One region of the Arthrobacter sp. 05T45 genome, then DNA from elsewhere that is predicted to be linked to it. Evidence: riboswitches for the same ligand, from Rfam matches in the RefSeq annotation. Region 1 holds a riboswitch; each other region holds the start of a gene.
The links. Region 1 has a riboswitch for thiamine pyrophosphate ahead of AC1DGD_RS15030 (ECF transporter S component). Riboswitches for the same ligand answer to the same signal wherever they lie in the genome.

Region 1 (7,092 bases):
GCCAAGCTTCGATGCCGAGGACGACTCCGTGATCCCGGTCGAGACTTCGGAGTTCCCGCTGGCCACGGTCATGTCCGGTGACCGCCCCGTGCGGGCCGACAAGGCCGCCTCTGAGGAACAGCCCGGTTCCCTCAACGTTGACCCTAGCCCGGAAGGAGGCGGAGAGTGAACATCACCAGCCTTGCCCCGCTCGCCGTCGTACTCCCCATCCTGGGCGCCGCCCTGACCTTTCTGCTCATCCATCACCCCAGGGTCCAGCGCGCGGTCAGCATCGCCGTGCTGACGCTGACACTGCTGCTGGAATGCTGGCTGCTGGCCTCCGTCTGGGATGGCGGCACGGCCGCGGTGAACATCGGCGGCTGGCTGCCGCCGTGGGGCGTCGTGCTGGTGGTGGACCAGTTCTCCTCCCTCATGCTCGTGGTGTCCTCGGCCGTGAGCCTTGCGGTGCTGATCTACGCAACGGGACAGGGCATGGCCGACGGCGACCGCGACGCGCCGGTCTCGATCTTCCACCCGACCTACCTGATCCTCGTGGCCGGGGTGTCCAACGCCTTCCTCACCGGAGACCTCTTCAACCTCTACGTGGGCTTCGAGATCCTGCTGACGGCCAGCTACGTGCTCATCACACTCGGCGGGACAGGCCCGCGCATCCGGGCCGGCGTGACCTACGTGGTGGTCTCCGTCGTGTCCTCGGTGCTGTTCCTGATCGCGATCGCCATGATCTACGGCGCCACCGGAACCATCAACATGGCGGACCTCGCCATCAAGCTCGGCGACCTCGACCAGGGCACCCGGACGCTGCTGCACGTCATGCTGCTGGTGGCCTTCGGCATCAAGGCCGCCGTCTTCCCGCTGTCCTTCTGGCTCCCTGACTCCTACCCCACCGCCCCGGCCCCGGTCACCGCGGTGTTTGCCGGGCTGCTGACCAAGGTGGGCGTCTATGCGATGGTCCGCACGGAAACGCTGCTATTCCCGGGGGATGCGCTCAACGCCCCGCTCATGGTCGCGGCGCTGCTGACCATGGTGGTGGGCATCCTCGGCGCCCTGGCCCAAAGTGACATCAAGAGACTCCTGTCCTTCACCCTGGTCAGCCATATTGGCTACATGGTGTTCGGCCTGGCCATGTCCACCGTGGCCGGTCTGGGCGCCGCGGTGTTCTACGTGGCCCACCACATCACTGTCCAGACCAGCCTGTTCCTGGTGACCGGCCTGATTGAACGCCGCGGCGGCAGCTCGTCCATGGACCGCGTGGCAGGACTGGCCAAGCTCTCCCCGGTCTTGGGGGTCCTGTTCTTCATTCCCGCCATGAACCTCGCCGGAATCCCGCCGTTCTCGGGTTTCCTGGGCAAGCTGGGGCTGCTTCAGGCAGGCGTGGAACTGGGGACGCCGCTGGCCTACGCCCTGGTGATCGGCGGCGTGCTGACGAGCCTGCTGACCCTGCTGGCGATCGCGAGGGTCTGGAACCGGGCGTTCTGGCGCAAGCCCGGGGACGCCGAACACCCCGATCCGGTGCTCCTGGCAGCGCCGGCCGACTCCGCCACGGGTGACCGGGCCGGCAAGACGAATGTGACCCTGCTGCCCCGCACCATGGTGGGCTCCACCCTGGGCCTGGTGGTCTTTGGCGTGGCCCTGACGGTCTTTGCCGGGCCGCTGTTCAGGGTGGCCGACCAGTCCGCCCAGGAGATGCTGGACCGGACCTCCTACATCCAGGCCGTGCTCGGCCCGGACGCGCCCGTGCCGCCGGTGCCCCCGTCGCTCCACCCGGTGCAGGTCCGGGAGGGCGGCGGAAAATGAACCGGAAAAGGATCTCGCTGCGCCAGGAACTGCCGCTGCTGGTCTGGCTCGTCTTTGTCTGGGGCGCGCTCTGGCAGAACTTCAGCCCGGGCAATCTCCTCTTCGGCGCCCTCATCGCGGTGCTCGTGGCGCGCATTTTCTATCTGCCCCCGGTGGAACTCGGCGGCCGCTTCAACGTGCTCCGCGCCGTGCCGTTCGCCCTCATCTTCCTCGGAAAAGTCGTCGCGGCAAGCTTCCAGGTCCTGTACCTGGCCGTGGTCCGCGGCCCCAACGTGGTCAGCGCAGTCGTAGCCGTGCCGCTCCGAAGCCATTCGGACCTCCTGGTCACGGCCACCGGGCACGTGATCTCGCTGATTCCCGGGTCCCTCGTGGTGGAGGTGGACAGGTCGACGTCCACGCTCTACATCCACGGCATCAACGTCCGCAATGCCGAGGACGCGGCCAAGCTGCGCAAAGAGGTCCGGGACACCGAGGCCGGGCTGATCCGGATCATGGGGACCAAAGCCGAACTTTCCGCCCTGACACAGGAGACCGCCGCATGATGCAGACCGTCCTGACGGTGACCGCCGTCGTACTGTCCCTGGCCGCCGCGGGGGCGATCGTCCGGATCGCGCGGGGGCCCTCGCTGCTGGACCGGGTTCTGGCCGCCGACGTGCTGCTGGCCATCTTCGGCGCGGCCCTGTGCATCGACATGGCCGCCAACCGGCACCTGAACAACCTGATGCTGCTCGTTGCGATTTCCCTGATCGGATTCGTCGGCTCGGTCACCGTGGCCCGGTTCGTGGCCGACAGGCGGGAGGGCGTCCGTGAATCCTGACACAGTGATCGACGCCGTCTCTGCCGTGTTCATGGTGTCCGGAGCCCTGATGTCCCTCGCGGCCGCCATCGGGCTGCTGCGATTCCCGGACCTCATGAGCAGGATGCACGCGGCCACCAAACCGCAGGTCCTCGGCCTGTTCCTGCTGCTGGCGGCCCTTGGCCTGCAGATGCGCACCTGGTCGGTGTGGCCCGTCCTGCTGGTGGCCTGGCTCTTCCAGCTGCTCACCGTCCCCGTGTCCGCTCACATGGTGGGTCGGGCCGGCTACCGGACCAAGCACCTGCACCCGGAGCTGCTGAGCTCCGACGAGCTCGAGGCGGTAGTCCAGAAGGCCGCCCAGCAGGCGGCCACGCACGGAGCGGACGACGACGACCGCTGAGCCCCCGTCCGGCCCGGCGGACCCGGCCGGGGCCTTCGACTGCCGCGGCGGGCGCCGCGGCCAGTCGGGTCAGGTCAGACGACGTCCTGGGTCTTGGCGAAGCGGGTGATCGCGCGCTGGGTGCCGCGGTTGGCGAGCACCTGGATGATGGCGCTGACCGAGGCAGAGATCAGGGCGAACGTCAGGGCCGAGCGCAGGGTGGTGGGAACGTCGTCCTCCTGGCCCTTGGGCGGCTTGTTGCCTGTGGACTTTTCCCACATGGTGTCCACCAGCTTGGTGCCGGCAAAGCCGGCCAGGAGGCTGACGCCGGTGCCGAGCAGCTTGATGAGGATGTTCATTCTTCGGTCTCCTTGGGACGGGAACGGTTTTCCCCTAGCCTAGCGTTCCGGGGTGAGGACCATCCGCAGGGCCTCGACCACGAGTTCGTGATCCGCCTTCTGGGGCAGGCCGGAGACGGTGACGACGGCGACGGCGCCCGTGCCGCGCACGTAAACGGGAAACGCCCCGCCGTGGGCGGCGAACTCCGACTGATCCCACCAGGCGTTGTCCTCGATCCTTCCGCCGGCAGCGCGGGCCCGGAGGCCCACCAGCAGGGACGGGACCTCGTACCGCATGGCGGTGCGCTTTTTGGCGTTGATCCAGCGCTCATTGTCCGGTGTGGCGCCGTCCAGCGCGGCGTGGAAGAGCACCTGCTCGCCTTTGGTGATGTCGACGGCGATGGGCAGCGAGCGTTGCCTGCCCAGCTCGACAAGGAGGAGCCCGAGGTCCAGGGCGTCATCCTTGCTGAACGACGCGAACTGGAGCGCCTCTATCTCGGCCAGCACGCGGCCAATGAGCGCCGCCAGGGAACCCTGCGGCTGCGGCTCATTGGAGTCGGGATCGTATTCCCCGGAGGGATCTTGGGTGACCGGTGTGTGCGACAAAATATTCCAGCTTTCCGGTGGGTGACGAGGCCGCCCGCTGGCGGGTCCGGGGGTCCGGCACGACGACTCTACCAAGAGGGTTTTCCGGGCCGCCGGGACTGCCGCCGTCCGGTCCACGATTGTGACGGCACACCACGGAAATCCCGGCCGACCGGGTGTAAACTGAGCCAGCCCACAAGGGCGAAAATAATTACGACAGGGGAGCGCCGCCGTCGGGCATCGCCGGAACAATCCGGGGAAACCTTTGGTGGGCGCTGAGAGTGCGGACAGCCGCAGACCCTCGAACCTGATCCGGTTAGTACCGGCGCAAGGGAGTCGAGTTCTCAGGGTGCGCGGAGGGCGGCGGAAGCCGAGACCGGCCGGCGCACCCTCCCCTCCTGTTCCTCAGGAGGACGACATGACAGATATTTCAGCACAGCATGGTTCCGCCAGCCGTTCATCCGCCCGGCGCAACTACAGCTGGCGCGTGGTGGACATTGTGGTGGCCGCGTTGATCGCCGTTGCCGGCGGCGTCATTTTCTGGGCCTGGTCCCAGGGCGCGAACCTGATCTCGACTCCGGTCAACGCGGTCTACCCGCCGTTGAGCGGACTCTACGCCGGCGGCTGGATGATCCCGGCGGTGCTGGGCATGCTCATCATTCGCAAGCCGGGCGCCGCGCTCTTCTGCGAAACCGTCGCGGCCACCGGCGAGCTCATCATGGGTTCGCAGTACGGCACCACGGTGCTGATCTCCGGCATCCTGCAGGGCCTCGGCGCCGAACTGGTCTTCGCGGCCTTCCTCTACAAGAAGTTCAACCTGCCCGTCTCCGTGCTGGCCGGCGCCGGCGCGGGCCTCTTCTGCGGCCTGAACGATTCCTTCCTGCCGTGGGGCTGGAACATCGCCTACGAAGCCGGCGACAAGCTCGCCTACATCGTCTTCACCACGATCTCCGGCGCAGTGATTGCCGGCGGACTGGCCTGGCTCGCCACCCGCGGCCTGGCGAAGACCGGAGTGCTGGGCGCCTTTGCCTCCCGCAAGGCCGCCACGGAGCCCGTCTTCTCCTGAGCCCCGTCGCTGAATCCTGCAGAGAATCATGAGATCTTCACCGGGCGTCCGGCCGGCCGCCGTCACGGCCCGCGGCTGGGGCTGGCGGCATGCCGGACGGGCCAGGCCCGCGGTCAGCGGCCTTGACCTGGACATCCGGCCGGGGGAGCGCGTGCTCCTGCTGGGGCCCTCCGGCGCCGGCAAGTCGACGCTGCTCCACGCCCTGGCCGGCGTGCTGGGCGACGGCGCGGCCGGCGACTCCGGCGACTCCGAAGATGCAGACGAGACCGGCAGCCTCCTGATCGACGGTGCCCCGCCACGGGCGCGGCGCGGCCGCGCCGGGCTGGTGCAGCAGGACCCGGAAACGCAGGTGGTGCTCTCCCGCCTCGGCGACGACGTCGCCTTCGGGGCGGAGAACCTCGCCGTCCCGGCGGCGGAGATCTGGCCGCGCGTGCGAGAGGCCCTCGACGACGTCGGGCTGGGACAGCTGCCGCTGGACCACCCGACGGCGGCCCTCTCCGGCGGCCAAAAGCAACGGCTGGCGCTCGCCGGGATCCTCGCGATGCGGCCAGGGCTGCTGCTGCTCGACGAGCCGACGGCCAACCTCGACCCCGCGGGCGTCCTGGAGGTCCGCGACGCTGTGGGCCGCTGCCTGGACAAGACAMGCGCCACGCTGGTGGTCGTGGAGCACCGGGTGGGGGTCTGGAAAGACCTGGTGGACAGGATCGTGGTGCTGCAGCCAGGGTCCGCCACGGACTCCGCGGTCTTGATTGACGGACCGCCGGACCGGGTCCTGGCCGAGGCGCGGGACATGCTCATCGGTGCGGGCGTCTGGGTGCCGGGCTACGTCCCGGCGACGCGGATGCGGACACCGGCGCGGGGCGCGGGACAGACTCTGCTCGCGGCCGACGCGCTCGCGGTGTCCCGCGAACGGCCGCGGCGGGCCGGGCTGCGCGACGGCTTCCGCACCATCGCGCCGCGTCCGGTCCAGTCCGGGGTTTCGGTCCGGGTCCGCGCCGGCGAGGCGCTGACCATCACCGGACAGAACGGCACAGGGAAGTCCACCCTGGCGCTGACGCTGGCCGGTCTCCTGCGGCCCGTCGCGGGAACAGTCTCGGCCACGGCGGAGCTGAGCAGTCCCGCCACCGGTCACTCCAGTGGTCACTCCAGTGGCCGCGTACGCGACGGCGCCGGACCCGATCCCTACCGGTGGAAGGCCCAGCAGCTGATCGCCAGGATCGGAACCGTCTTCCAGGAACCCGAGCACCAGTTCGTTACCGGCAAGGTCCTCGACGAGCTCATGTTCGGCCCGCGCCACCTCGGCTACGGCGAAGACCGCGTGGACGAACTGCTGGAGCGGCTGCGGCTGACGGAGCTTGTGGACGCCAACCCCTACACGCTCTCCGGCGGCGAGAAGCGGCGCCTTTCGGTTGCCACTGTGCTGGCGGCGCACCCCCAGGTGCTGGTCCTGGACGAGCCCACCTTCGGCCAGGATGCCAATACGTGGGCCGAACTCGCCTCGTTCCTCTCCGAGCTCCTCGACGCCGGCACCGCCGTCGTGTCCGTGACGCATGACGCCGAATTCAGCGCCGTCCTCGGCGGCGCCGAACTCCGCCTCCGGCCACGGGAAACCGCCGCCGCGGACGCTCACGGCCCGGATCTCGAGCTGCCGGAGGGGGCCTCGCCTTGAGGGACGCGCTGAGCCTGCGCGGCAACCATGCGCTGCTGACCCGAGCCAACCCGCTCGCCAAGTTCACGGCGGTCACCCTGATCACCCTGGTCCTGGCGCTCTCCATTGACTGGGTGTCGGCGTCGGTGGCGCTGGCGTTCGAACTGCTGCTGCTGCCGCTGGCGGGCCTGACTGTGGCCTTGCTGTGGCAGCGCGGCTGGCCGCTGATCCTCGCGGCGGCGCTGGGCGGCTGGAGCACGGCCATCCTGGCGGCCGATTCCGGACCCGTCCTGCTCGATGCGGGGATCTGGTCCGTCAGCGCCGGTTCCCTGCAGCTGGGGATCGGCTTCATGCTCCGCGGGCTCGCGATCGCATTGCCCGCGGTGCTGCTGATGAGCTGCACCGACCCCACGGACCTGGCCGATGCCCTGGCCCAGAACGCGAAACTGCCGCACCGGTTCGTCCTGGGCACCCTGGCCGCGATGC
Region 2 (7,092 bases), on a different contig from region 1:
AATCCATTTGGAATTCCAAGCGGACCGTTCTCAGGGTCATAACCCAAGTGTTGGCGTAAGCACCGAAGATCTAGAATACGCTAATTTTGCCTTCGGCCGCAAATGAGGCTGGTTCCGGCGGGTAGTCCGTGATAGGCGCCACAACATCTTGATGCAAAGTCCCTGCCAATGTTCTTGGCCGGGATCTTGACCATCTTGAGCTGTGTTGCCGCAACGACTTCCGGAACCGCGCCCCACCATCGTACCGGTAGTCCGGACCAGCTCGCGTCAGGCGTACAGCCGCGGCGCGTCGAAGAAGTCCACTTCGTAGCGCGAAGACTGCCGGAAAGCCAGGGCCATGGCCTGCCGCTCGCTCTCCGATGCCCGCCCGGCCGCCGTGTCCGTGTACGCGATGGCCTGCCGGGTCGCGGCGGCGAAGTCCTCGTCGGCGTAGGTCCGCAGCCAGCCGGCGTAGGGGTGCTCCCCGGGGGCGCCACCGGCCAGGAACTCCCGGTGCAGCGTGGAACCGACCTCGGCGTAGAGCCAGAAGCAGGGCAGCGCCGCCGCCACGAGGACGCCATAGCTGCCGGAGACCGAGGCGGCCAGCAGGTGGTCCACATACGCTTTCGTGACCGGGCCCAGGGTGGAGGCCGTGGGGCGGGTGCTGAGCCAGGAACGGTGCAGCTCGGATTCGACTTCCAGGCAGGTCTGCGCCGAACGGGCCCAGAACAGCTGCTCGGCCTCGGTGGGGGCAATCGCCGCGGCCCGGGCCAGGACCCGCGAGTAGCCGTTGAGGTAGATGGCGTCCTGGGCGAGGTAGTACGCGAACTCGTGCTCGGGCAAGGTGCCGTCGGCCAGCCCGCGGACGAAGTCCAGGGCGTAGATCGCCTCAAGATCGCCCGCGGCTCCTGCGCGCAGGGCTGCGGCGAACTCCCCCGCCGCCGGACCCTGCCTGCCCTGGAGGTGCTGCAGGTGGTGGAAGTGGTGGACCGGGCCGTTGCCGGAGCCGACGTCCAGGGCCGAGGCTTCGCGTAGCGCGCCCAGCAGCCACGGCTTGACTTCGCGCAGCGTCGCTTCCCAGTCCCCCACCCGGGCCTGCACGGTGGCCATGGCCGAGGACAGGGAGCATCCGGTGCCGTGGCTGTTGCGCGTCGCGATCCGCTCCCCCGGCACCACCACCGTTTCCTGGCCGAGCAGGCCGCCGGTGTTGACCAGGGCATCCGGGCAGCCGTCCGCGGCGCCGTCGCCGGCGCCGGTGCCGGCGGCGGCGTCGTGGGCATACCCGTCCCCCGGCTCGGCGCCCTGGAGGTGTCCGCCCTTAACCAGGACGGTGGTGCCGGTCAGGGCGGCCAGCCTCTTGCCCTGCGCCAGGGCCTCGGACCAGTCGGCAGCGACGGGTTCCTTGAGCAGGATGGCGAGTTCGGCGAGGTTGGGCGTGATGAGGTCCGCCAGCGGCAGGAGGGCCTGCAGGGCGGCCTCGGCCGATTCCTGCAGGAGCCGGTCACCACTGGTGGCGACCATCACCGGGTCCAGGACCACGACGGCGGGGCGCACCTTTTCCAGCCAGCCGCGGACGGCGTCGATCACGGCGGCGTCACCGAGCATGCCGATCTTGACGGCGTCGATGCCGATGTCGTCGCTGATGGCGTCCAGCTGCGCCGTGAGGAACGCCGCCGGGGGGACGTGGACGGCGCGCACGCCCTGCGTGTTCTGCGCTGTCAGGGCGGTGATGGCGGCCATGCCGTAGCCGCCGTTCGCCGCGATGCTCTTCAGGTCGGCCTGGATTCCGGCCCCGCCGGAGGGATCGGAGCCGGCGATGGCCAGCACGCGGGGAATGCGCGGCGGGGCCGGCAGAGACTCGTTGTGCAGAAAATTGGGCGGGAGGAACTCGGACGGATTCGATTTCGCGGACAAGGAAGACATCCCTTCGCCGGTGCTAACCGGACAGGTTCAACGGGTCTGGATCTCAGCCGGCCCGATGCCCGGCACCCCGTGTCAGTGTTCCAGCCTAGCCCTTGCCACCCGGAGGACCCGTTAACGCACGAGCGGGCCCGGGCCCGGGCGGACGTATGTTACGTCTGCCATGACCCGGACCCGCGGCCCGACCAGTCGAAATAATGACCGGACGGGGACGTGGTCAGTCGCGGAGGACTACAGCTCCGACGCCGGCACGCCGACGCCGAGGATGATCGGCTCGTTGCCGGCCGGGATGGACGCAGGCCCGGCCGCAGCGGGAGCCTTGGCCTCGTGGACCGATCCGGCCGCGGCCGGCCGGGTTGCCTCGCGGTGCTCCACGGAGGTTTCGTTGGCTGCGCCCTGGGCGCGGCTGGCACTCCGGTTGCGGCGCCCGCGGCGGCCGCGCAGCGTCGTGGTGTCAGCTGTGCGTGACGCCGGCGCCTCCGCAGCGCGGACGGCCGACGGCGCCTCGGGCGCCGTGGCTTCCGGTGCGGCAACAGCTGCTGCCTGACCGGCCGCCAGGCCGGCGGCCTGGTCCGGCTTGCCGGCCTCGGCTTCGCCCAGGTTTGCGAAGGCCTCGGTCAGCAGGTCCAGGGTCAGGGCCGGTGACGGCGCGTCCTCCGCGTGCTCGACGAAGGGCAGGGCCACCTGCTCGCCGCCAAACGTCAGCACCGTTGCGGGGCGGCCGGCTGCCTCGTCGGCGGCTGCGAGCTGCGTGACGGCGTCGACGGCGGCCTGGCGGGCCCCGGCATCGCTGGCTGCGGCGGCCTCCCCGTCGTGCAGGTGCGCGGCGTGCGCTGCGGCAGCGATGTTGGCCAGCGCGGCACGGGTGGCCTCGGCCTTGGCGTGGCGTTCGGCCTCGGTGGGTTCGGCGTGGACGGGCGCGGGTGCGGCCGGCGCGGTCTCTCCGCCCTGGCCTCCCCGGCCGCGGCGACGGCTCTTGCGTTCCGGGCGGGCAGCAGGCTGCGCCTCGGTGCGCGGCACATAGTGCTCCGCGGCGACCGTGTTGGCGCGGCGGTGCTCCACCGGCTCGTCGTGGGTGACGATGCCGCGGCCCGCACATGTTTCGCACTGTTCGCCGAAGACTTCCAGCAGCCCGGTGCCCATCCGCTTGCGGGTCATCTGCACGAGGCCCAGCGAGGTCACCTCGGCCACCTGGTGCTTGGTCCGGTCCCGGCCCAGGCACTCCACCATGCGGCGCAGCACGAGGTCGCGGTTGGATTCGAGCACCATGTCGATGAAGTCGATCACGATGATGCCGCCAATGTCGCGCAGGCGCAGCTGCCGGACGACTTCCTCGGCCGCTTCCAGGTTGTTCTTGGTGACGGTTTCCTCGAGGTTGCCGCCGGAGCCGGTGAATTTGCCGGTGTTGACGTCCACCACGGTCATGGCTTCGGTGCGGTCGATCACGAGCGAACCGCCCGAGGGCAGGAAGACCTTCCGGTCCAGGGCCTTGTGGATCTGCTCGTCGATGCGCCAGGCCGCGAAGATGTCCGTGTCCTTGGTCCACTTCTCGAGCCGGCCCACGAGGTCCGGTGCGACGTAGGTGACGTAGGCCTCGATGGTGTCCCAGGCTTCCTCGCCGGAGACGATCAGCTTGGAGAAGTCCTCGTTGAAGACGTCCCGGACCACCTTGATGGTCAGGTCAGGTTCGCCGTAGAGCAGCTCGGGGGCGAGGATCTTGGTGGACGTCGACTGGCTCTCGATGCCTTCCCACTGCGCGCGGAGGCGGTTGATGTCGTGCGTCAGCTCTTCCTCGGAAGCTCCCTCGGCCGCGGTGCGGACAATGACGCCCGCGTCCTCGGGCAGGCGGTCCTTGAGGATCCGCTTGAGGCGGTTGCGTTCGACGTCGGGCAGCTTGCGGGAGATGCCGGTCATGGAACCGCCGGGCACGTACACGAGGTACCGGCCGGGCAGCGAGATCTGGCTGGTGAGACGGGCGCCCTTGTGGCCGACCGGGTCCTTGGTGACCTGGACCAGCACGGAGTCGCCGGACTTCAGCGCGTTCTCGATGCGGCGCTGCTTGCCCTCGAGGTTGACGGACTCCCAGTTCACTTCACCGGCGTAGAGCACGGCGTTGCGGCCGCGGCCGATGTCCACGAAAGCGGCCTCCATGGAGGGCAGCACGTTCTGGACCTTGCCCAGGTAGACGTTGCCGATCAGGGAGTCCTGCTGGGTCTTGGACACGAAGTGCTCGGCCAGGACGCCGTCTTCAAGGACACCGATCTGGATTCTGTCGTCGCGCTGGCGGACGATCATCTGACGGTCCACGGACTCGCGGCGGGCCAGGAACTCGGCCTCGGTGATGACGGTACGGCGGCGGCCGGTGTCGCGGGATTCGCGGCGGCGCTGCTTCTTGGCTTCCAGGCGGGTGGAGCCCTTGACGGATGTGACGCGGTTGTTCACCGGCGCCTCGGCCATCGCACGCGGCGCACGGACGCGGGTCACCGTGTTGGGCGGATCGTCGCCTTCCCCGCCGGTCAGCTCCAGGTCCTGGTCCCCGCGGCGACGGCGGCGGCGGCGGCGGGAGGTCACACCGTCTTCGAGGATTATCTCGGAGCCTTCGTCGCCCTCTTCTTCGGTGCCTTCCGACTCGGTGTCGGACTCGGCAGAGGTGCGGGTGCGGCCGCGCCGGCCGCGGCTGCGGCGCCGACGGCGGTTGCCGGCGTCCTCGTCCTCGTCGCCTTCCTCGTCCTCGGGCTCAGCTGCTGCGGCGGCAACGGGGGCCGGACGCACCACAGTGCTCAGGTCCGGGGCCTGGAAGATGACGGAAGTGAGGGCACCCGGTTCCATGAACAGCGACGCGGCCGGGCTTTCCTCGGGCCGGGCTTCCAGCTCTTCGGGCTGGGCTGCGGCGGCTTCCGCGGTGGGTGCTTCCGCAGCGGCGGCTTCTTCGGCCGGGAGTACTGCCGCGGGTGCTTCTTCGGCCTTCGGGGCGGCCTTGGCACGGCTGGCACGGCGGCGGACCGGCTTCTCTGCAACCGTCTCTGCGGCCGTTTGTGCGGCTTCTGCGGCGGCAGTTGCGTCAGTGCCAGCTGCTGCGGGGCCCTCAGCCGCGGCAGGTGCGCCGGTTTCGGCATCGCCGGCGAAGGCAGGCAACGGTTCCGGGGCTGCTACAGCTTTCCGGGTCCGGGTGCGCCGCGCGGGCGCCTTGGCCGCAGTCCCGGCGGCAGCAGTTTCAGATACAGCAGTTTCGGGTTCAACAGTTTCAGATCCGGCTGCTTCGACGTTGGCCGGCTTACGGCGGCCCCGGACGGGCTCATCTGAACCGGCCGCGTCGGCCAGGGCCGCGGCTTCGGCGACAGCCTCGGCCGCCTCCGCGGCGTTGACCTTGGCGACGGGCGCCTTCCGGCGGGTCCGTACGGCCCTCTTCGGCGCTACCGGAGCCTCTGCTTCAGCAGTTCCCTGCGCTTCCCCGGTGACTACTAGTTCTTCGTTTCCGGCTACTACCTGGTCATTATCCATATGTGGCGACACTCCTGCCCCTGATGCGCCGCCACATTCGGCGCCCCTTGGGGCAAATATGCGTCAACACCCGCAGGCATTGACAGAAGTCAATTGGATACCCTCAGGTTCGCACCGGCAGTGGGGTGCGGCAGCCCTGGAGGGCCGGCGAGATTGTTTTGGAACCCGTTGACCTACACGCCACAACCAGGTGCCGTCCAATGGCATTGCGGGACAGCTGGAATCAGAGGATCCGCAGCTCCCTGCTCATCATTGGCGGTCTTGAAACAAAATCGCCGGACCGGAATCCGGATGTGGATCGGGTTCCAGCCACGATCATTGTCTCACAGGAGCCGTGAAAGCAGGGGCAGGCGGGGCCGGAAGTGCAACAGGTGCGGCCGGGCGCGGCGGCCGGGGCCGTTCTCCGGCGCTGCTCAGCCTCCGGCGTTACAATCGGGGCAAGAAGCACCCGGTCAAGACGACTAAAAAAGGACTCAATTTCCATGCCCAGCATCTCCAGCACCGCCGGCGACGCGACCGTGCACCAACCGGGTTCCGGCCCGGCCCCCGCGGCGCGGCCCCTTCCCACGATGACCCGCGACCGCCCGTTCGCCTGGCTCCTGCTGATCACCGGCGTCATCGGCTGGCTCGCATCCGGGGCCCTGGTGCTGGAGAAGCTGGAGGTCCTGAAGGACCCGAACCACGTCACGGTCTGCGACGTGAACCCGTGGATCTCCTGCGGCCAGGTCATGCAGACACCGCAGAGTTCCGTGTTCGGCTTCCCCAATATGTTCATCGGAATCGTCGCCTTCGCCGTGATCATCACCACGGCCATGGGTATCCTCGCCGGCGCCCGGTTTTCCCGGTGGTATTGGCTGGGGCTCCAGGCGGGCGTGACGCTGGGCTTCGCGTTCGTGGTCTGGCTCTGGTCCCAGGCCCTGTACGCCATCCACATCCTCTGCCCGTTCTGCATGATCGTCTGGGCCGTGATGATCCCGCTGTTCGTCTGGGTGAGCGTCCGGAACATCTCCCACGGCGTGATTGCCCTGCCCGCCGGTCCCACCAAGGTGATCGGCGACTCCGGCTGGATCATTACGGCGCTGCTGTACGTCGCCGTCGTCGCGACGATCTTCTTCGCCTTCATCCAGGTTTTCATCGGAACCTCCGGCTACTAAACGGCCCAACCGCATCGAAGAGACAGTTAAGGCCAATGCTCGCGCTGGGCATTGGCCTTAGCCGTCTCTTCGGTGAGAGGGTCCGGGCCCATGTCGGGACTTATGGCACGACCCCGCGCGCGCAGGTTACATAAGGCTGGAGGAAGGAAGACCGGAGGCCTCTTGATGACTGTTCTAATTGCCTACGCAAGCGCCCTGGGCTCCACCCGGGAGATGGCACAACATATGGCATCCCGCATGGCGGGTGCACTGGGCGAGGTAGAGTGCCGGTCCGTGGAGGACGTCGGGGCCCTCTCCCGCTATGAGGCTGTCGTCGTCGGCAGCGCCGTCCACAACCAGGCCTGGCTGCCCCCGGCTTTGCTGTTCTTCAAACACCACGCCCGCGAGTTGGCCAGTCGGCCCGTCTGGGCCTTCAGTGTAGGGATGGCGGATGCGCTGCCCAAGCCCATACGCCGGCGCGGCGCGGCACTGCAACAGGAACGTCTGGCAGAAGTCCTGATCAAAGAAGTTCCACTTCGAGGCCACAAACTCTTCTCCG
Region 3 (7,092 bases), on a different contig from region 1:
TGTTCAAGCAGCGCGTAGTCTTCGTCCACGGGGACGGCAGCTTCGGCGCCGCCGCGTGGCCAAAACAGCACGGAATGGCGCTGGACTACGACGCCCTGTTCCTGCGGCGGCACGGGTTTGACGCCGTCGCGGAACCGCTCGAATCCAGCTTCGCCGCCGACGCCGCCATCGTGCTCGCCTCGCTGGCAGACGACGGCCGCGGCGAGGCCGGCGGCCATGTGGTGGCCCATTCGCAGGGCGCGATCGCTGCGATGATGGCCGCCGTCGAACGGCCCGACCTCGTCCAGTCGCTGACCCTGGTGGAACCGGCCTGCCTGTCCCTGACCGCGGAACTCCCGGCCACCGCCGCGCACCGGGCCCTCATGCAGCCGCTCTTCGACGTCCGCCACAACCTCAGCGACGACGACTTCCAGCGGGAGTTCATCCGCCGCGCGTTCGCGGCGGACGCCCCCGGGGCCACGACGCCGGAGGCCCTCCGGGCTGCGCGCCGGCTCCGCCTGCAGGCGCCGCCGTGGGAAGCCCCGCTGCAGATCGTGCCGGGCGTGCCGACCCTGGTCCTGACCGGCGGCTGGGAACCGCTGTATGAGGAAATCGCCGGCTACCTGCGCGAGACCGGCGCCCTGCACCGCACGGCGCCGGGAGGGCACCGGCCCCAGGATTCAGCCGAAGGGGACCGGGCCATCCGCTCCTACATCGCCGAGGTCAGCCGGCACCAGCACGCCCGGGCGTCCTAGGAAGCTGCGGGTCCTCCCACCGAGGGCTGCGGCAGGTAGACCTTGCCGCCCGAGGCGAGGAACTCGTTGCTCTTCGCCCGCATTCCGGCCGCCATCTCTGCACGGGCGGCCTGCTGTTCCGCCGAACCAGGATCCGCCGGACCGTAGTTGCCGGTGCCGTAGCCGCCGGTGCCATATTCGTCCCGGATGTCCTGGCTGATCCGCATGGAGCAGAACTTCGGACCGCACATCGAGCAGAAGTGGGCTGTCTTGGCCGGTTCCGCGGGAAGCGTCTCATCATGGAAGGCCTCGGCCGTGACCGGGTCCAGGGACAGCGCGAACTGGTCCCGCCAGCGGAACTCGAACCTTGCCTTGGACAGGGCATCGTCGCGTTCGTGCGCGCCGGGGTGGCCCTTGGCGAGGTCCGCGGCATGGGCGGCGATCTTGTAAGTGATCACGCCCGTCTTCACATCGTCCTTGTTCGGCAGCCCGAGGTGTTCCTTGGGCGTGACGTAGCAGAGCATGGCGGTGCCGTAGCGGGCGATCTCGGTGGCGCCGATCGCCGAGGTGATGTGGTCATAGCCCGGTGCGATGTCCGTGACGAGCGGCCCGAGTGTGTAAAACGGGGCGCCCTTGCAGAGTTCCTGCTGGCGCTCCACGTTTTCCCGGACGAGGTGGAAGGGCACATGCCCGGGGCCCTCCACCATGACTTGCACGTCGAAGTCCCAGGCCCGCTGCGTGAGCTCGGCCAGGGTGTCCAGTTCGGCGAACTGTGCCGCGTCGTTGGCATCCGCCGTCGCGCCCGGCCGCAGCCCGTCGCCCAGGGAGAATGCGACGTCGTAGCGTGCGAAGATCTCGCACAGCTCATCGAAGTGGGTGTACAGGAAGTTCTCCCGGTGGTGCGCCAGGCACCAGCCGGCCATGATGGAACCGCCGCGGGACACGATGCCGGTGACCCGGTTGGCCGTCAGGGGCACATACCGCAGCAGCACGCCGGCGTGGATGGTCATGTAGTCCACGCCCTGCTCGCACTGTTCGATCACGGTGTCCCGGAAGATCTCCCAGGTCAGGGCGTTCGCCTCACCGTTGACCTTCTCCAGCGCCTGGTAGATCGGGACCGTTCCGATGGGGACGGGGGAGTTGCGGATGATCCACTCGCGCGTGGTGTGGATGTCGTCCCCGGTGGAGAGGTCCATGACGGTGTCCGCGCCCCACTGCGTGGCCCACTGGAGTTTGTCGACCTCCTCGGCGATGGAGCTGGTCACGGCGGAGTTGCCGATATTGGCGTTGATTTTCACCAGGAACGCCTTGCCGATGATCATCGGCTCGGATTCGGGGTGGTTGACGTTGTTGGGAATGATCGCGCGGCCCGCGGCCACCTCGCTGCGCACCAGCTCCACATCGCAGTTCTCGCGCAGCGCGACGAACCGCATTTCCTGGGTGATGACACCGTCCCGGGCGTAGCGCATCTGCGTGACGGTCCTGCCCTCGACGGCCCGGCGTGGCACCGGCCGGCCGCCCCGCCACTCGGCCGACGCAGCACCGCGGCGCACCGCCGATTTGCCGTCGTCGAGCAGCTCCCGTTCGCGGCCGGCGTAGGGTTCGGTGTCCGCCCTGTCCTCAATCCAGGGGGTGCGGAACGGCTCCAGCCCGCGGACCGGATCGCTGCCCGGGCCGGCAGTGCGGTACACCCGGAACGGCGGGTTCCGGACGCCGCCCGGGGAGGGTTCCAGGGCGATCTCGGTCACCGGCACGCGGATGCCGTGCTCCGGACCCGTGCTGAAGGCCAGCGAGTGGGACTTCAGCGACTGCGTGGTGGCTGCGGACTGAATTTGGACAGGGCTGTGCTGTGTCACTTGGGTGTTCACGGAAAAGCTCACTTCCTTCGCCGGCATTACCCGGACAGGTTCAACGGTCGCAGGCTGCGTCAGCCCGATCTCAGCCCCTGCAGGGGCACCCGTGTGGTCGTAGACGAAACTACCACGCACCTCCGGCCGGCCCTCGAGTGTGACGGAGTGCGGTGGGCCGCGGTGTTAGCGTGGCATTGTGACTCTGCCCAGGGCCGTGCCCCGCATCCGGATGGCGACGCCGGAAGACCTCCCGGCGCTGCCGGTTCTCGAGGCCTCAGCAGACCGCATCCTCGAAGCGGAGCTGGGGAACCAGACGCTCCCGGCTCCGGAGTTGACAACGCCGGTTGAGCCGCTCTTCATACTTGTCGCCGGCAACCCGCCCGTAGGGTTTGCCCGCGTTGACGAGGTCGGCGGCCAGGCCCATCTGGAACAGCTCTCCGTGCATCCGGACTCCGCCGGGCGGGGGATAGGACGGTCCCTGGTGGAGGCGGCCCTTGATGCGGCCCGGAGCCGTGGCTATTTATCGATGACGCTTTGCACCTTCGCAGGCGTCCCGTTCAATGCGCCGTTTTATGCGAGCTGCGGTTTCGAGGAACTCGCCCGGCCAGGACAGGCGTTGGGCGCCCTGCGGATCCACGAAGCGCAGCTGGGGCTGGACGGTCTTGGCCGGCGGATCGTCATGCGGATTAGGCTTTAGGTCATGACCGGCATCATCGAGTTCAGCGGCCCCATCCTCACCGCGGCGGACCAGAAACGCCGCGGGCTCTGGTCGGTGGGCGGCCTGCTAACCTTCCGCCGTCCGGCCGCCGCGCCTGACCTCGTGCTCGACGGCTGGGTCATGCCCGGCCTCGTGGACGCACACTGCCACATCGGCCTCGGCCCGGGCGGGGACGTTACCGAGGACACCGCGGAATCCCAGGCCCTGGCGGACCGCGACGCCGGGACACTCCTGGTCCGCGACGCCGGCGCCGTCCACAACACCCGCTGGCTCCAGCAGCGCGCGGACCTGCCCCGGATCATCCGCTCGGGCCGGCACCTCGCGAGGGCCCGGCGCTACCTGCCGGGCCTGGCCGTCGAGGTCGAGCCGGAGGATCTCGTCGAGGCCGTGCGGAAGCAAGCCCGCGCGGGCGACGGCTGGGTCAAGCTCGTGGGGGACTGGATCGACCGCGACGCCGGCGACCTCGCCGCCAGTTTTCCCGCCCGGACGGTCAAGGACGCCGTCCGTGCCGCCCACGATGAGGGGGCCCGCGTCACCGCACACTGCTTCGCCGAAGACACCCTGGATGACATGCTCGATGCCGGGATCGACTGCATCGAGCACGCCACCGGGCTGCTGCCGCGGCACCTGCCGCGCTTCCTCGAACAGGGTGTTCCCATCGTGCCCACCCTGATCAACATCGCCACGTTCCCGGACATCGCCGCCCGGGCGGCGGCCAAGTTCCCCCGCTACGCAGCCCACATGCGCTCGCTGTGGGAGCGCCGGGCGGAGCGGATCCTCGAAGCCCACGAGGCCGGGCTGGCGATCTATGCCGGTACCGACGCCGGCAGCGTGATCAGCCATGGCAGGATCGTGGACGAGATCCAGGCCCTGCACGCCGCCGGCCTTTCCGCCGCTGCCGCCCTCAACGCCGCGAGCTGGTCCGCGCGGACCTGGCTCGGCGCGGAGTCCATCGGTGAAGGGGCAAGCGCTGATGTCCTCGTCACGGCCGAAGATCCGCGGAGCAATCCGGCCACGCTCCGCCGGATCCGGCATATCGTGCTGCGTGGGCTGCCGGTAGACCGGGTGCCAGTCCATGTTTTGGAATAAATTGAAGCTTCAAGTAATTTATCTTTATGTAGAGTCGCCGAAGGCCGGTGGCTACAGAATCCACGGAGCATTGCCATGACCGCAGAAGCCAGCACCCAGGACCTCCTTCCTGCCGAACTCACCATGGGCACCGTGATGCTCAAGGTCGGCGACATGAAGCTCATGACCGACTACTACCAGCGCGCCCTCGGCCTGGAGACTGTGGCCGAACAGGACGGCGGGCTCTACCTTGGGCGCCAGCAGAAGCCGCTGGTGCATCTGGCGCCTGCCCCGGGCCTGAATCTACCTTCCCGCGGCGAGGCCGGGCTCTTCCACACCGCCCTCCTCTTCGAGGACCAGCACTCCCTGGCGGCCACCATCGCCACCGCGGCCCAGTACGAGCCCCAGTCCTTCACCGGCAGCGCGGACCACCTCGTCAGCGAGGCGTTCTACTTCAACGACCCCGAAGGCAACGGCATCGAGCTGTACTGGGACCGGCCGCGGGCGGCGTGGTCCTGGGAGGGCAAGAACGTCGTCATGGACAGTCTCGCCCTGCCGCCGCAGCGCTACCTGCAGCAATACCTGACCGAGGAGTCCGTGGCCGGCCAGCGCCAGGCCGCCGCCGGCGTCGGGCACGTCCACCTGCAGGTCGGCGACGTCCAGTCGGCGCATGAGTTCTATGTCGGCACGCTCGGCTTCGAAAAGACCGCGGGCTGGCACGGCCAGGCGCTGTTCGTCTCGGCCGGCGGCTACCACCACCACATGGCCATGAACGTATGGAACAGCCGCGGCGCGGGCCCGCGGCGCGACACGCTGGGCCTGGGCGAGGTCCTCATCGAGGTGCCCTCCGGCGACGACGTCGCGGCCCTGGCCGACCGGCTCAAGGTTGCCGGCGTCGAATCCCACCACACCGGCGCCGAGCTGCGCTTCGAGGATCCGTGGCGCAACCGGATCCGCGTCGCCGTGCGCTAGAAGTTCTCCCCAGGCAAGCTGGTCGCTGGACATGTCCAGCGCGCACAGCTCCCCCCGGACATGTCCACTCTTCGCCGGCGGGACCGCTGGGCATGTCCACTCTTCGCCAGCAGGACACTGGAACATGTCCATTGCTCGCAGCCGGGAATGGACATAGTGGCCATATGTCCAGTGCTCAGGGTCAGGGGAGGGCATGCCCAGCGGGCCTTGGTCGGGTTCCCCGGGCCAGCGAGGGACATGTCCACTCTTCGCCAGCAGGAGACTGGAACATGTCCATTGCTCGCAGCCGGGAATGGACATAGTTGCCACATGTCCAGTGCTCAGGGTCAGAGGATGGCATGTCCAGCGGGCGGGGCGGGGTCGTGCTGAAGCGGCTAGGCTGAAGCGACGCCGAAAACAGCGGTCTGCGGACCGCCGAACCCTAAGGACCAGCTGCATGGGATTCACCGAACTCTTTGTGTCCACCCACGAAGAAGCCCTCAAGCGCGCCGGCGCACTGGAAGGCGGCAGCCCGGCCGCCCCGGGCGCCGTCCGCATCCCGGAGATCAGCGATTTCGAGGTGGAGCGGCTGGGAGACCTCGCCGGCGTCGCCGTGCACGCCCCGGGCGCGGACTATGAACTGGCCATGGTCGACGTGGCCAGCGACTCGCTGCTTGGCGTCCCGGCGGCAATGGTCCGCACGCTGGCGGAACTGCTCAGCTATGAAACCGAAGGGGAGGGCGAGGTCCTGGAGGATGTCGCCGCCAACTGGGCGGCCGAGGAGGACATGCCCTTCGGCCCCGACGAGGCCCGGGACTACATCCGCCGGATCGCCGAGCTCGCCGCCGGCGTCGACCCCGCCACCAGGTCCGGCCTCTACGTCTGGACGTCCTGACCGGCCCTCGAGGCCGCTTCCAGGCCGCGCGCTGGTGCGCCGGGCACGTGTCAAGTCGAAATCCTGCCGGTGATCTGGCACAATGAACAGGTACTCGATCTGCGTGGCCCCTCTCTCCGCGTCTGGATCTTGTCCTTTAGAACCCCCAAGTACGGCCCGCCCCACGGGTGCAGAACGCCGGGCTCGACCCCGTTTCAGAAACAGGAGTGACCACAAAAGTGGCCGTAAAGATTCGCCTTAAGCGCTTCGGTAAGATGCGCGCACCGTACTACCGCATCGTCGTCATGGACTCACGCTCCAAGCGTGATGGCCGTGCTATCGAAGAGATCGGCAAGTACCACCCGACCGAAGAGCCCTCGTACATCGAGGTCGACACGGACCGTGCCCAGTACTGGCTCGGCGTCGGCGCACAGCCGTCCGAGCAGGTCGCCGCGATCCTGAAGATCACCGGTGACTGGCAGAAGTTCAAGGGTCTCCCGGGCCAGGAGGGAACCTTGAAGACCAAGGCTCCCAAGGCTGCCTTCGTTACCCCGGAAAAGGGTTCCGTGATCATCCCGGAAGCCATCACCAAGAAGGCCAAGAAGGACGAAGCTGCCGAGGCTCCCGCCGACGCCGCCGAAGCAGAGACCACCGAGGCTGAGTAAATTGCTGGCAGAAGCGCTCGAACACCTGGTCCGCGGGATTGTTGACAGCCCCGAGGACGTCAAGGTCAGTGCGAAGAACAGCCGCCGCGGGGAAACCCTCGAGGTGCGCGTTCATCAGGACGACCTCGGACGGGTGATCGGCCGGCAGGGCCGGACCGCACGCGCATTGCGCACTGTGGTTGCGGCGCTGGCGGACGGCGAGCCGGTCAGGGTCGACGTCGTCGACACCGACCGCCGCCGGTAACGCTTTCAG

Region 2: linked by a shared signal. The riboswitch ahead of AC1DGD_RS11805 (bifunctional hydroxymethylpyrimidine kinase/phosphomethylpyrimidine kinase) and the one ahead of AC1DGD_RS15030 (ECF transporter S component) in region 1 are both predicted to bind thiamine pyrophosphate.
Region 3: linked by a shared signal. The riboswitch ahead of thiC (phosphomethylpyrimidine synthase ThiC) and the one ahead of AC1DGD_RS15030 (ECF transporter S component) in region 1 are both predicted to bind thiamine pyrophosphate.

What each region holds. Positions count from the first base shown of each region.
Region 1 covers NZ_JBFTKI010000016.1:70,427-77,518, forward strand. Annotated here, with positions in the region: gene AC1DGD_RS14995 (Na(+)/H(+) antiporter subunit C) at 1-169, shown strand, start outside; gene AC1DGD_RS15000 (Na+/H+ antiporter subunit D) at 166-1,794, shown strand; gene AC1DGD_RS15005 (Na+/H+ antiporter subunit E) at 1,791-2,336, shown strand; gene AC1DGD_RS15010 (MrpF/PhaF family protein) at 2,333-2,611, shown strand; gene mnhG (monovalent cation/H(+) antiporter subunit G) at 2,643-2,990, shown strand; gene AC1DGD_RS15020 (DUF4235 domain-containing protein) at 3,065-3,328, opposite strand; gene AC1DGD_RS15025 (heme-degrading domain-containing protein) at 3,368-3,913, opposite strand; TPP riboswitch at 4,101-4,244, shown strand; gene AC1DGD_RS15030 (ECF transporter S component) at 4,311-4,958, shown strand; gene AC1DGD_RS15035 (ABC transporter ATP-binding protein) at 4,987-6,627, shown strand; gene AC1DGD_RS15040 (energy-coupling factor transporter transmembrane component T family protein) at 6,624-7,092, shown strand, end outside.
Region 2 covers NZ_JBFTKI010000010.1:42,267-49,358, forward strand. Annotated here, with positions in the region: gene AC1DGD_RS11805 (bifunctional hydroxymethylpyrimidine kinase/phosphomethylpyrimidine kinase) at 268-1,815, opposite strand; TPP riboswitch at 1,885-1,982, opposite strand; gene AC1DGD_RS11810 (Rne/Rng family ribonuclease) at 2,131-5,400, opposite strand; gene AC1DGD_RS11815 (vitamin K epoxide reductase family protein) at 5,883-6,554, shown strand; gene AC1DGD_RS11820 (flavodoxin domain-containing protein) at 6,720-7,092, shown strand, end outside.
Region 3 covers NZ_JBFTKI010000015.1:78,355-85,446, forward strand. Annotated here, with positions in the region: gene AC1DGD_RS14585 (alpha/beta fold hydrolase) at 1-734, shown strand, start outside; gene thiC (phosphomethylpyrimidine synthase ThiC) at 731-2,581, opposite strand; TPP riboswitch at 2,577-2,684, opposite strand; gene AC1DGD_RS14595 (GNAT family N-acetyltransferase) at 2,760-3,260, shown strand; gene AC1DGD_RS14600 (amidohydrolase family protein) at 3,264-4,370, shown strand; gene AC1DGD_RS14605 (VOC family protein) at 4,446-5,321, shown strand; gene AC1DGD_RS14610 (hypothetical protein) at 5,758-6,195, shown strand; gene rpsP (30S ribosomal protein S16) at 6,414-6,839, shown strand; gene AC1DGD_RS14620 (RNA-binding protein) at 6,841-7,083, shown strand.